Regions from separate parts of the Pseudomonas sp. GW823-FHT06E10 genome, predicted to be linked through region 1. Evidence: predicted binding sites of a transcription regulator. Region 1 holds the regulator's gene; each other region holds the start of a gene.
What was found. The regulator sigma-54, encoded in region 1, starts transcription at its own class of promoters, with help from an activator protein. The targets are predictions, from matches to a motif close to ANTGGCATNNANNTTGCTNT.
Positions count from the first base shown of each region.

Region 2: the regulator sigma-54 is predicted to act here: its motif matches at 2,345-2,364, upstream of glnK (P-II family nitrogen regulator).
Region 3: the regulator sigma-54 is predicted to act here: its motif matches at 2,101-2,120, upstream of AC1Q6Y_RS22195 (CmpA/NrtA family ABC transporter substrate-binding protein).

Region 1 is NZ_JBXAHJ010000013.1:12,042-16,879, forward strand. Features, by position in the region: gene lptC (LPS export ABC transporter periplasmic protein LptC) at 1-543, shown strand, start outside; gene lptA (lipopolysaccharide transport periplasmic protein LptA) at 530-1,078, shown strand; gene lptB (LPS export ABC transporter ATP-binding protein) at 1,078-1,803, shown strand; gene AC1Q6Y_RS20300 (RNA polymerase factor sigma-54) at 2,050-3,543, shown strand; gene hpf (ribosome hibernation-promoting factor, HPF/YfiA family) at 3,618-3,926, shown strand; gene ptsN (PTS IIA-like nitrogen regulatory protein PtsN) at 3,939-4,403, shown strand; gene rapZ (RNase adapter RapZ) at 4,406-4,838, shown strand, end outside.
Region 2 is NZ_JBXAHJ010000001.1:345,042-349,879, reverse strand. Features, by position in the region: gene AC1Q6Y_RS01630 (hypothetical protein) at 82-882, opposite strand; gene AC1Q6Y_RS01625 (hypothetical protein) at 983-1,429, opposite strand; gene AC1Q6Y_RS01620 (accessory factor UbiK family protein) at 1,891-2,151, opposite strand; gene glnK (P-II family nitrogen regulator) at 2,573-2,911, shown strand; gene AC1Q6Y_RS01610 (ammonium transporter) at 2,947-4,284, shown strand; gene AC1Q6Y_RS01605 (secondary thiamine-phosphate synthase enzyme YjbQ) at 4,498-4,838, shown strand, end outside.
Region 3 is NZ_JBXAHJ010000015.1:67,882-72,719, forward strand. Features, by position in the region: gene rmf (ribosome modulation factor) at 489-704, shown strand; gene AC1Q6Y_RS22190 (quinone-dependent dihydroorotate dehydrogenase) at 990-2,009, opposite strand; gene AC1Q6Y_RS22195 (CmpA/NrtA family ABC transporter substrate-binding protein) at 2,237-3,448, shown strand; gene AC1Q6Y_RS22200 (ANTAR domain-containing response regulator) at 3,464-4,039, shown strand; gene AC1Q6Y_RS22205 (nitrate/nitrite transporter) at 4,377-4,838, shown strand, end outside.

The DNA of each region.
Region 1 (4,838 bases):
ATGTTCAGTTGCATCGCGGCGATATTCGCTGCGGTTGGCTACTGGAACATCAGCCCGGAACGCTTCCTCGACAAGCCGGTAACGCCGGTCGATGAAAGCGCGATCGACTATTACGCCATCAACGCCCACAGCGTGCAGTACCTGCCCGACGGCAAGCTGCAATATGATCTGGTGTCCGACAAGGTCGAGCACGTGAAAGCGACCGAGGTGACATTGCTGACCAACCCCGACCTGAACGTGTTCCGCGGCACTGAATTCCCGTGGCACGTCCAGAGCCTGCGCGGCGAGGTCAACCCTGATGGCACACAGGTCGAACTGATCGATGACGTGCGCATCACGCGCTTCGACGAGAAAAACCGTAGAACCCTGATCACCAGCACCCGCATGACCGTGTTCCCGCAGCAGCAATATGCGCAGACCGAGCAAGACGTTAGAATCGACGGCGCTGGCGGTGTATCGACTGGCAAGGGAATGAAAGCGTATTTGAAAGAAAGCAGGATACACCTGCTATCGAACGTAAGAGGACAGTATGAGGCTCGTTAAAACCCTCCCGATTTTGCTCAGTCTGGGCGCAGCACTGGGAAGCGTGAGCGCCTGGGCTCTGCCGGAAGACCAACAGCAGCCTATCCGTATTCAGGCCGACGATGCCCAACTGGACGACAAGCAAGGTATTGCTACCTATAAGGGTGACGTGATCATCACCCAAGGCTCGATGAAGGTGACAGGCAACACCGTTACCATCACCCGCACCCCGGCTGGCGACATTGACGTAGTGACCTCGGTGGGCAACCTGGCGTACTTCGAGCAATTGCAAACGGCTGGCGACACCAAGCCTGTCCAGGGTTGGGGCGTGACGATCCAGTATCACGCTTCGCAAAATCGCGTCGTACTGATCGACAAGGCCAAAGTTGTCGACAAGGACAACAACGTCACCCAAGGCGAGAAAATTGTCTACGACACGGACAAGAAACTCGCCAGCGCCGGTCGAGCCACAGGCAGCAAGATCACCGAGGCGCGTCCGCGTATCGACATGGTGATCCAGCCGAAGAAGAAAACCGACGAGAAAAAGGCCCAGTAATGGCAACTCTGAAAGCTCAGCATCTGGCCAAGAGCTACAAGAGCCGCCAGGTCGTGCGTGACGTCAGCCTGTCCATCGACAGCGGCCAGATCGTCGGCCTGCTTGGCCCGAACGGCGCCGGCAAGACCACCTGCTTCTACATGATCGTCGGCCTGGTGCAAGCCGACCAGGGCCGCGTCCTGATCGATGACCTGGACGTCAGCCACCAACCGATGCACGGCCGCGCAAAGGCTGGTATCGGCTACTTGCCGCAAGAAGCATCGATCTTCCGCAAACTGTCGGTGGCCGACAACATCATGGCCATCCTCGAGACCCGCAAGGAACTCGACAAGGCCGGTCGTCGCAAGGAGCTGGAAAGCCTGCTGCAGGAATTCCACATCAGCCACATCCGCGACAACCTGGGCATGAGCCTGTCCGGTGGTGAGCGCCGTCGCGTGGAAATCGCCCGCGCCCTGGCCACCAACCCGAAATTCATCCTCCTCGACGAGCCCTTCGCCGGCGTGGACCCGATTTCGGTCGGCGACATCAAGCAGATCATTCACCACCTCAAGGCCAAGGGCATTGGCGTGCTGATCACGGACCACAACGTTCGTGAAACCCTGGATATCTGTGAAACCGCCTATATCGTCAATGACGGCCAACTGATTGCCGAAGGCGACGCAGAGACCATCCTGGCCAACGACCTGGTCAAGGAAGTGTATCTGGGCCATGAGTTCCGCCTGTAAGCGCTGAGCCGTGCCCAGGCAGTTGCCCGGGCACCTGACCAGCCACTCACCAGCGCTTCCGTGCCGACAAGCGTGGTCAGCCCTCGACAAGGGCAGCGCTGCAACACAGCTTTATAGTTTTTTATTGTTACAGCGCTCTAGGCAAACCCTTTAGTTTCAGGCATATAATTTGCTTAAGTTTGGCGCCCCGGCGCCCTGTAGTGGATGGCGCATGTGCGCCGGCGAATAAGGTGTTAAGCCCCTGCCATGAAACCATCGCTAGTCTTGAGAATGGGCCAGCAGCTGACGATGACACCGCAGCTGCAACAGGCCATCCGCCTGCTCCAATTGTCGACCCTGGACCTGCAACAGGAAATCCAGGAGGCCCTGGAGTCCAATCCGATGCTCGAACGCCAGGAAGAAGGCGACGACTTCGACAATTCCGACCCCCTGGCCGACAACGCCGAACAAAAGCCCAACACCGACATCCAGGAGCCCTCCTACCAGGAGAGCGCCCCGACGGTTGATAACCTCGATGAGGGTGACTGGAACGAGCGTATCCCCAACGAACTCCCCGTCGACACCGCGTGGGAAGATGTTTACCAGACCAGCGCCAGCAGCCTGCCCAGCAATGATGATGACGAGTGGGACTTCACCACCCGCACCTCGGCCGGCGAAAGCCTGCAGAGCCACTTGCTGTGGCAACTGAACCTGGCCCCGATGTCCGACACCGATCGCCTGATCGCCGTAACCCTGATCGACTGCATCAACAATCAGGGCTACCTGGACGAAACCCTCGAGGAAATCCTCGAAGCGTTCGACCCGGAACTGGACATCGAACTGGACGAAATCGAAGCCGTCCTGCACCGCATCCAGCAATTCGAGCCCGCCGGCATCGGCGCCCGCAACCTGGGCGAATGCCTGCTGCTGCAATTGCGCCAGCTGCCTGCCAAGACCCCTTGGCTGGCCGAGGCCAAGCGCCTGGTCACCGATTACATCGACCTGCTTGGCAGCCGCGACTACAGCCAGTTGATGCGTCGCATGAAGCTCAAGGAAGATGAGCTGCGCCAGGTCATCGAGCTGGTCCAGAGCCTCAACCCGCGCCCGGGCTCGCAGATCGAGTCCACCGAAGCCGAGTACGTCGTTCCTGACGTCATCGTGCGCAAGGACAACGAGCGCTGGCTGGTGGAGCTCAATCAGGAGTCGGTGCCACGGCTGCGGGTCAATGCCCAGTACGCCGGTTTCGTGCGCCGCGCCGACACCAGCGCCGACAATACCTTCATGCGCAATCAGTTGCAGGAGGCCCGCTGGTTCATCAAGAGCCTGCAAAGCCGCAATGAAACCCTGATGAAGGTTGCCACCCAGATCGTCGAGCATCAGCGCGGCTTTCTGGAGTACGGCGACGAAGCCATGAAGCCGCTGGTCCTGCATGACATCGCCGAAGCGGTCGGCATGCATGAATCGACGATTTCACGGGTGACCACCCAGAAGTTCATGCACACCCCCCGGGGCATTTATGAACTGAAGTACTTTTTTTCCAGTCACGTAAGCACCTCCGAAGGCGGCGAATGCTCGTCCACGGCGATCCGGGCGATCATCAAAAAACTGGTTGCAGCGGAAAATCAGAAAAAGCCGTTGAGTGACAGCAAGATCGCTGGTTTACTGGAGGCACAAGGCATTCAGGTGGCTCGCCGCACCGTCGCCAAGTACCGCGAATCCCTCGGGATCGCGCCTTCGAGCGAACGCAAGCGGTTGATGTAGGGCCACGCCACAGCGTTCCAGTGGTAGATCATCTGATCTGCCGCTTTATGCACTGGCAACGAAGGAGAAGCTGTATGCAAGTCAACATCAGTGGACACCAACTGGAAGTGACCGAACCTCTTCGCACCTACATCGGCGAAAAACTCGAACGATTGGAGCGACATTTCGACAAGATCACTAATGTGCAGGTCACGATGACCGTCGAAAAACTGAAGCAGAAAATCGAAGCCACGCTGCATATTCCCGGGAATGAAGTGGTCGCCAACGCGGAACATACCGATATGTATGCCGCGATCGACGCACTCACCGACAAGCTGGATAAACAACTCAAAAAGCATAAGGAAAAGACCCAGAGCCTCCTCCAGGGCGCAACCGGTCGTTAACACTCCCAACCCATGATCCGACTTGAAAGTATCCTGACCCCCGGCCGTTCCCTGGTGAACGTGCCGGGAGGCAGTAAAAAGAAAGCCCTCGAACAAATTGCCAATCTTATCGCCCGCGAAGTGCCGGCCCTGGAGATGCAAGATGTCTTCGAGGCGCTGATCGCCCGTGAAAAACTCGGTTCCACCGGGTTTGGCAATGGCATCGCTATTCCACATTGCCGTCTCAAGGGCTGTGTTTCGCCCATCAGTGCATTGATGCACCTGGACGCCCCTATCGATTTCGACGCCATCGACGGCGCGCCGGTTGACCTGCTGTTCGTGCTGTTGGTCCCGGAAGCCGCCACCGATGCGCACCTTGAGCTGCTGCGACAGATCGCCAGCATGCTCGACCGCAAGGAAGTTCGCGAAAAGCTGCGTAGTGCTGCAAGCAACGAAGCCCTGTATCAGGTTGTCCTTGACGAGCAAAACGGTCAGTAATCATGCGCTTGATCATCGTCAGTGGCCGTTCCGGCTCAGGTAAAAGTACCGCCCTCGACGTTCTTGAGGACAGCGGCTACTACTGCATCGACAACCTGCCAGCCGGTCTGCTGCCGGAGCTGGCCGAACGCGCCCTGGTTCATACCGAGATGTTGCAGCCGCTGGTCGCCGTTTCCATTGACGCGCGCAACCTGCCCAGCCACCTGTCACGCTTCCCCGACCTGCTCGAGGAAGTCCGTGCCCGCCACATCCAGTGCGATGTGCTGTACCTGGACGCCGACGAAGAAACACTGCTCAAGCGCTTCTCGGAAACCCGACGGCGTCACCCCCTGACCAACGCCAACCGCTCGCTGGCCGAAGCCATCAGCGTCGAGAGCGTCCTGCTCGGGCCGATTGCCGACCTCGCCGATCTCAAGATCAACACTACCAGCCTGA
Region 2 (4,838 bases), on a different contig from region 1:
CTGCACAGCTGTCGTAAAACCTGCTGACAAAGCCAGCCTGACACGCCCCTGCGCATTTATTTCGCGTGTAAATCAAGCAACTTATGTTGAGGCAGCTTGTTTGGAAGAAGTTGTGTCGTCAAACAAGCTATTATCGCCGTTCAGGATTTTGCCGGCGAAGCTCTCGGCATCCATCTTCTTTTTACCTTCTGCGACATTCGTAAAATAGTTGAAGTCTAAATCTATCCAGTGCTTAAGTTTGGCTTCGTAGTTGTTTGGATACTGTGCTTGCTGAACTGGGGGCAAGCCCTTGTAATGGTCAAGGACACTTTTGGAGAAGTTTGTGAGTTTTCCAGTGTTGTTGTATTCAAACTCTGCTTCGGCCACCACTTTCTGTCGCCATGCAAATTCTTGTTTGGCTGACTCTTCCAGTGCTGCCCGTCTTTCATTGATGGTAAAGGTGCCGCTGTCATCGTAAGTAATTAAGGCAAGCTGATCCATGGGCATCCCCGAAAACGGATTTTTGCCGAGTCCGTTTGTATACTGTGTCGCACTTTTGGCGCGCGCTAGTAATGTGGCATTATCTGTGTCAGGAACTTCAGAGTCGTATGTTGATTTATTGGCAGTATAATTAGCACTCACTAACTCGTTGAATGTGTTATTAGCCATCGAGCTCAGTTCCGTTCTAGTTAGGCGTGCATCCCGGGCCTGTGCGCGTACTGAGGCTTCGCTCAATTGGCTCGCTAGTGTGGAAACGGTACTGCTATCTCGTGCGTTGCCAAATGGGACTTGGGGTGTGCTTTGGTTGACGCCTGGGTTTTTGCCGGGAGTCGCTGTCAATTTTTTTGTTTCAGCCAGCGCTTGGCCGCTGTTAGCTGCAAAATTGTTTAGTGAGTTAACCATTTTTTGCCACTCCCTGTTCGATGACTAAAATATAATATGTTGCCTAATAAATGTTGATGTTTTGGCAAGATCTTATAAGCCGACTAAGGCGCTACATGCTTTATTTCATGGTGATTACTATTGACCAGGCATAGGTGGACGGATTTGCTTTGGTTACCTTGATGGTGCAGGTGGCCCCACCACTAGGCGTGGCCGTATTATTCCATTTTGGAGTTTTACTCGCACCAAAGCCAGGAGTCGTCACAAATGTAGCTAAATAAATACATTTCTTGTTGCCAATTTGATATCGCAAATTAGCATGATTGTAATCAGGTGATATCTGGCTTTGTATGACGTACGTATCTGAGCCATTTGCAATCACGGACGCTTGTGGAGTAGGTGATGCGTTTGCTTTCGTTATAGCTTCGTTGTTTGTTATGGGGGTATACGTAGCAGTCTGTGTTCCAAGGTTCTTGAATGTGACTGTAACAGACGGCCCAGCGACCGCTGAACTTATGTGAAATGCAGTCAATGCGAAAGCGGCAATTAAAGACTTGGATATTTTCATGGATGTTGCTCCTTGTGGTGTTGCTAACAGTATTCCATTTAAAAAGTTGTGCTCATCACAAACTATTATCTAAGCCATGTAACATGGGCTTAAACTTTTTCGAGCGAATTGGCGAACCGAAGCCTGCGGAAATACTGGCAGGCCCGAAGGTCTTCCATGCACGGCCGTAATTCGAGAAAGGAATAAATCTCTGGTTCGAACGTGGTCACGGTGCGTCGGGTGCTGTTCGAGTCGCTAAACCCATTGCTGGCTAATCAGTTGGGAGTGAGCTTAGGAACCGGAGCTTTGCTGCGCAATCGGAAGGGGAGTGAGATCTTCGTAGGAAGTTGCCGGGATTCTTGCGGGCTTGAAGAGCGCAGGTTGCGGCAATTCCTACAGGTGAGTCTGAAGGTCGTGGCGACCATTTCGCGAGCAGGCTCGCTCCCACAGTGGATTGGGTTCCACAGTGAGCATTTGCGGTGTTATTCGGTTGGTGGGTTCAGTTTCGCTTCCAGCTCGGCGACTTTCGCTTCGAGGCTTTCGAGGCGGGCGCGGGTGCGTGCCAGTACGACCATCTGGCTATCGAACTCTTCCCGACTCACCAGATCCAGTTTACTGAAGCCGCTCTGCAGCAACATTTTGAACTGGCTTTCGATTTCAGCTTTCGGCAGTGGCGTGTCACCGCTGAAAAGGCGGGAGGCGGTGCCGGTGAGGGCGTCGAGGAAGTCTTTTGGCGCGAGCATGGGCAATGTCCTGGAAACAATGACGGGCAGTGTATCACGCAGTGTCTATAGTCATTTGCGCGGGCAAGGGATGCACGCTTTTCGCGCATTGGGACAGGCGGCGTTGCACCGTTGTTGTGCGTAACGTGCGGGGTCTTGTCGCGAAGTATCCACCATCCACCTGTAATGGCTTGAAAACAGTCGGTTTTGTGGAGATGGCAAGCTTTCTGCTTAGATGCTGGTGACCCATGCACTGATGCAGTCGCTGTGACGAATGCAGTGCGCCAAACGGAACGCGGGGGAGTGTTTCGTGAGGAGCGGTTAGCTGGCGTCGGACGGGCAGGTAAGGCCGACGATGCGTTACAAAGCCAGGCACTGCGCTTAGACTTGAGACGGGTTTGTTTTCCTGGGGCAAGTCCACCAAATTCGGGAGAGAGTTTTCATGAAGCTAGTCACTGCCATCATCAAGCCGTTCAAGCTGGACGACGTACGCGAGTCGCTGTCCGAGATCGGCGTGCAGGGCATTACCGTCACCGAAGTCAAAGGCTTTGGTCGGCAGAAGGGTCACACCGAGCTGTATCGCGGCGCGGAATACGTGGTCGATTTCCTGCCCAAGGTGAAGATCGACGTCGCCATCGACGACAAGGATCTGGACCGGGTAATCGAGGCCATCACCAAGGCTGCCAACACCGGCAAGATCGGTGACGGCAAGATCTTCGTGGTCAATCTGGAACAGGCGATTCGCATCCGTACCGGCGAAACCGATACCGACGCTATCTAAGCCGCCACAAACCCAACGCCCCAGGAGAAAACAATATGACTCTGCGTAAATTCGCAGGGCTAGGAGCCCTGTTGTCCATCGTAATGCCCAGCCTTGCTCTGGCGGCAGACGAAGTGGCGGCCCCAGTCCTCAACTCCGGCGACACCGCCTGGATGTTGACCTCGACAGCTCTCGTGCTGTTCATGACCATTCCCGGCCTCGCGCTGTTCTACGGCGGCATGGTTCGGTCGAAAAACATTCTTTCCGTGATGATGCAGTGCTTCGCCATTACCGGTCTGATCAGCGTCCTGTGGGTCATTTATGGCTACAGCATCGCGTTCGACACCACGGGCATGGAGCAGGGCGTCGTCAACTTCAACTCGTTCTTCGGCGGCATGGGCAAGGCGTTCCTGGCGGGTGTCACGCCAGCGAGTCTGACCGGCCCGGCAGCGCTGTTCCCCGAGGCGGTGTTCATCACCTTCCAGATGACCTTCGCGATCATCACCCCGGCGCTGATCGTCGGTGCGTTCGCCGAGCGGATGAAGTTCTCCGCGATGCTGATTTTCATGGGCATCTGGTTCACCCTGGTGTATGCGCCGATTGCGCACATGGTCTGGTCCGGCAACGGTGGCCTGATGTGGGACTGGGGCGTGCTCGATTTCGCCGGCGGCACCGTGGTGCACATCAACGCCGGTGTAGCAGGCCTGGTTGCTTGCCTGGTGCTGGGCAAGCGCAAGGGTTTCCCGACCACGCCGATGGCGCCGCACAACCTCGGTTACACCCTGATGGGCGCGGCCATGCTGTGGGTTGGCTGGTTCGGTTTCAACGCCGGTTCCGCCGCTGCGGCCAACGGCACCGCCGGCATGGCGATGCTGGTGACGCAAATCGCTACCGCTGCTGCTGCACTGGGCTGGATGTTTGCCGAGTGGCTCACCCACGGCAAGCCTAGCGCACTGGGCATCGCTTCGGGCGTGGTTGCCGGTCTGGTGGCAATCACCCCGGCTGCCGGCACCGTTGGCCCGATGGGCGCCTTGGTAATCGGTCTAGCGGCTGGCGTGGTGTGCTTCTTCTGCGCTACCACCCTCAAGCGCAAGCTCGGCTATGACGATTCCCTGGACGCCTTCGGCGTGCACGGTATCGGCGGTATCCTCGGCGCAATCCTGACCGGTGTGTTCGCTGCTCCGTCCCTGGGTGGCTTCGGCACCGTGACCGACATCGCCGCACAAGTGTGGATTCAGTGCAAAGGCGTGGGCTTCACGGTGATCTACACCGCGATCGCTACATACATCATCCTCAAGGTGCTGGATGCGGTCATGGGCCTGCGTATCAACGAAGAAGAAGAAGCGGTCGGCATCGATCTGGCGCTTCACAACGAACGCGGCTACAACTTGTAAGCAGGCGCGTAAAAAACTGCCCGGCTTGCCGGGCATTTTTTTGTCTGGAATTTGTCGTTGAAGGCCGAGCTGAAAGGTTTTTTCCTACAGGTTTTATGATGTTTACGTCGGGTGTTTTTGTGCAGCCAAAGGCTTACAGGATTGAAGGAATATTAGGGCCTTTGTTTTTTCACAGAGCGCGCTAGAATGCGCCCCGAACGTGCGGAGAACTGTATGTGGCAACAGACTCTGATTACCTTGCGGGCGAGGCCCCGGGGCTTTCATCTGGTAACGGACGAGTTACTCGCCGGCCTGCCTGAACTCAAGGCGTGTCGGGTCGGTCTGTTGCACTTGTGGCTGCAGCATACCTCGGCGTCGTTGACCATCAACGAGAACGCCGATCCGGCGGTACGTCGCGACTTCGAACGATTTTTCAATCGTCTGATCCCACAAGGAACAGACGGCTATGAGCATAACGACGAAGGCCTGGACGACCTCCCGGCGCACTTCAAGGCCAGCGTGCTTGGCTGTCAGCTCAGTTTGCCGATTGCGGCAGGCCGGTTGGCGTTGGGGAC
Region 3 (4,838 bases), on a different contig from region 1:
GCCGGTCCGGTTTTCAATCAGGCACTTTTCTCGAAGAGCGCCCGCGTGGCACGAAGGTGTGCCGTTCCACCCCTGCTGCTCGGGTTAAATGAGCTTAGATGCAAGGACAGATAAAAAAGTTGATGCAACAAAATGTCATAAGTCGACCCTTCGTCGAATAGTGCTTCCCGGCAACGGGAGCCATTCTCACTAAAGGATTAAGCCCATCATCCAGCGCAGAGCCGATCATACCGGGGTTTGGCCAATAAATACGCTACAAACGCTCTGTTACTTATGGCGTTAGCACATGAACGGTTACGTCCTTATGACAAAACGATCATTCCCTCGATGTGACGCATTGGTTAGAACTCAATACAGGTTGGCGCCGCAATGACGCCAACACCTTGGCTCGTCACGCCGGCAACGAGCCCCCAACGGCAGAGTTTTTCTGCCAGACCTCAATAGAGGTCGACGCGATAAATACAGTCAACAAGTGAGGGCAACACCCTATGAGAAGACTTAAGCGTGATCCGTTGGAAAGAGCATTTTTGCGCGGATATCAATATGGCGTTGGTGGTAAATCCCGTGAGCTTTGCCCATTTACTCTACCGTCGGTACGTCAAGCCTGGATTAACGGCTGGCGAGAAGGACGCGGCGACAACTGGGACGGTATGACCGGCACTGCGGGAATCCACAGACTCAACGAACTTCACGCCGTCGGCTAATTACAGGGCAGAACACTCCGACACGACAATCTGATTTGTACTGAATTAACCATGCACGTCCCATCCGGACGGCGGGCTCCGGCCCAGGGGCTCCTTTAAAGGGGCCCTTTTTTATGCCTGCTTCACATTCAGCGACGATACCCTTGTGGCGAGGGGGCTTGCCCCCGTTGGGTCGCGAAGCGGCCCCGAAACCAATCGACTCGGTGACACCGGTAAAACACAGTGGCCGGAATTGCGGCTGCTTCGCAGCCGAACGGGGGCAAGCCCCCTCGCCACAAAAGCTCGCTAGCGTAGGGCTGCGATTGCGTCTACGGACTCACGAATCAGCGCCGGGCCTTTGTAGATGAAGCCCGAGTAGATCTGCACCAGGCTCGCGCCCGCGGTGATTTTCTCCGCTGCGTGCTTGCCTTCGGTAATACCGCCGGCAGCGATGATCGGCAGCCGACCACCCAGCTCCGATGCCAGCACTTTCACGGTGTGGGTGCTCTTGTCGCGAACCGGCGCGCCGGACAGACCACCGGCTTCTTCGCCGTGCTCCATGCCTTCGACGCCTATACGGCTCAGGGTGGTGTTAGTCGCAATGACCGCATCCATCCCGGTTTCGATCAGCGCTTGCGCAACTTGTGCGGTTTCTTCGTCGCTCATGTCCGGCGCGATCTTGATCGCCAGCGGTACATGTTTGCCATGACGCAATGCCAGTTCCGCGCGGCGCTCGGCCAGATCGGCCAGCAACTGCTTGAGCGAGTCACCGAATTGCAGGCTGCGCAGGCCCGGCGTGTTCGGCGAGCTGACGTTGACCGTCACATAGCTGGCGTGGGCGTAGACCTTGTCCAGGCAGATCAGGTAGTCGTCCACGGCACGCTCGACCGGCGTATCGAAGTTCTTGCCGATGTTGATGCCCAGCACGCCCTTGTATTTGGCCGCCGCCACGCGGGCCAACAGGTGATCGACGCCGAGGTTGTTGAACCCCATGCGATTGATGATCGCCTCGGCTTCCGGCAGACGGAACAGGCGCGGCTTCGGGTTGCCCGGCTGCGGACGCGGCGTGATGGTGCCGATTTCGACAAAACCGAAACCCAGTTGGGCGAAACCATCGATGGCCGCGCCGTTCTTGTCCAGGCCGGCGGCCAGCCCCACCGGATTCGGGAAGTCCAGGCCCATGACATTCACCGGCGTCTTCGCCGGGGCCTTGCACAGCAAGCCGTTGAGCCCAAGACGCCCGCCCGCGCCGATCAGGTCCAGGGACAGATCGTGGGAGGTTTCCGGGGAGAGTTTGAACAACAGCTGACGGGCCAGGGTGTACATGGGCGGATTTGACTCGATTGGCGGCGAATTGAGGCGGCGATTATAGCCGGGCACGGGGTGGCAAGCGAGGCGCGTGATCAAATCAACGGATAATGGCATATGCCTTGCACCACTCTGGGCACCAGCACCCATGCCAACGACCGAATGTGTGCAAAGACAATGGCGTCGTCCCCGGCCTGCTCATGCAAGAACTCGGGACGACGTTTTTTTTGCAAGGTGAACACGCGATGAACGAACCATCAGCCGGCCCTCTGGCCTGGGTCAATGGCAGCGATGCCCCGGAAAAAACCGAAATCAATCTCGGCTTCATGGCTCTGAGCGACTGCGCCTCGGTGGTTGTCGCCGCCACCCAGGGCTTCGCCCAACCCCATGGCTTGACCCTGAACCTCAAGCGTCAGTCGTCCTGGGCCAACCTGCGGGACAAACTGGTCAGCGGCGAACTCGATGCCGCCCACAGCCTCTACGGTCTGGTTTACGCCGTTCACCTGGGCATCGGTGGCGTGGCCGCGACCGACATGGCCGTGCTGATGGGCCTGAATCAGAACGGCCAGAGCATCAACCTGTCCCGTGGTTTGCAAGCGCTTGGAGTGACCAGTCCTGAAGCACTGGAACGGCACGTGCACCAAACTCGCTCAAAATTCACCTTCGCCCAGACGTTTCCAACCGGCACCCACGCCATGTGGTTGTATTACTGGCTCGCCAGCCAGGGCATTCACCCGCTGCTGGATGTCGACAGCGTGGTGGTGCCGCCGCCGCAAATGGTCGCGCACCTGCGGGCCGGGCGTATCGACGGGCTCTGCGTCGGCGAACCCTGGTCCGCCAGCGCCGTGCAACAGGACCTCGGCTTCACCTTGGCGACGACCCAGACCATCTGGCCCGATCATCCGGAAAAGGTCCTGGGCTGCACCCGCGCCTTCGTCGAGCAATACCCCAACACTGCCCGCGCGTTGGTGATGGCGATTCTGGAGGCCAGTCGCTTCATCGAAGAAAGCAGCGAAAATCGTCGCAGCACCGCGCAATTGCTCAGTGCAGCGCAATACCTCGATGCGCCGCTGGAGTGCATCGAGCCGCGCCTGCTGGGCGACTATGTCGATGGTCTGGGCAATCGCTGGCAAGACCCACACGCCCTGCGCTTCCACGGTGAAGGCGAGGTCAATCTGCCGTACCTGTCCGATGGCATGTGGTTCATGACCCAGTTCCGTCGCTGGGGTTTGTTGCGCGACGACCCGGATTACCTCGCCGTGGCCCGTCAAGTCCAGCAACTAGACTTGTATCGTGAAGCGGCCAGCGCTGTAGGTGTCGCGGCACGGGGCAAGGAGATGCGCAGCAGTCAGTTGATCGACGGCAAGACCTGGGACGGTTCGGACCCGGCCGGTTATGCCCGCAGTTTCAAACTGCACGCCATGAGCGACAGCTCGCACCGATCCGCCAGCCGCTGACAGGAGACCATGAACATGCTGCGTATCCTGCTGATCAATGACACCGCTAAAAAAGTCGGGCGCCTGAGGGCCGCCCTGACCGAGGCCGGGTTCGAAGTGATCGATGAATCCGGCCTGACCATCGACCTGCCCGAACGCGTCGAAACGGTGCGTCCGGACGTGATTCTGATCGATACCGAGTCACCGGGCCGCGATGTCATGGAACAAGTGGTGCTGGTGACTCGCGACCAGCCACGACCGATTGTGATGTTCACGGACGAACACGACCCCGATGTGATGCGACAGGCGATCAAGTCCGGTGTCAGCGCCTACATCGTCGAAGGCATTCACGCACAACGCCTGCAGCCGATTCTCGATGTGGCCATGGCACGTTTCGAAAGCGATCAGGCCTTGCGTGCCCAACTGCATGCCCGCGACCAGCAATTGGCCGAGCGCAAGCGCATTGAACTGGCCAAGGGACTGCTGATGAAAATGAAGGACTGCAACGAGGAAGAGGCCTACACACTGATGCGCCGCCAGGCGATGAGCCGCCAGCAGAAGCTGATTCAAGTGGCGGAGCAGATTATTGCCATGAGCGAGTTGCTCGGCTGAAGTCCAGTGACGCTTGTAAGGTCCGCCATCGCGAGCAGGCTCGCTCCCACAGGTGGTTTGTGTTCGACGCCATTCCCTTGTGGGAGCGAGCCTGCTCGCGAATGGCTGCTCGATTTCGAGTGTTGGCACAGATCTCGCTAAGTAATCAACACAGGTAACCAACGGCGGTTGCCCCACCTACGACAAAGACGTCGCTCACCTCATTTGCCCTTGGCGGATCGGGTAGCGGCGTTTTTTCGTTTTGGCCCCACAGCACGGGGCCGGTGGTGCGGCCGTATCGGCGCCCCACCTGCAAGCTCATGACTCCTTTCGAGACTCTTCACAGCTGAGGTGCGCAATGAATTCAAGCTTCTGGAAATCCGGCCATACACCCACATTGTTCGCAGCCTTCCTCTATTTCGACCTGAGCTTCATGGTCTGGTACCTGCTCGGTCCTTTGGCGGTACAGATCGCCGCCGACCTGCACCTGACGACGCAGCAACGCGGGCTGGTGGTGGCCACGCCGATTCTGGCCGGGGCGGTGTTGCGCTTCGTGATGGGGATGCTGGCTGATCGCCTGTCGCCCAAAACCGCCGGCCTGATCGGTCAGGTCATCGTGATCTGCGCGCTGTTCGGTGCCTGGAAACTCGGGATCCACAGCTACGAGCAGGCGTTGCTGCTGGGCCTGTTCCTCGGCATGGCCGGCGCTTCGTTCGCCGTCGCCCTGCCCCTGGCCTCGCAGTGGTATCCGCCGCAGCATCAAGGCAAGGCCATGGGCATCGCCGGCGCGGGGAACTCGGGCACGGTGCTCGCCGCATTG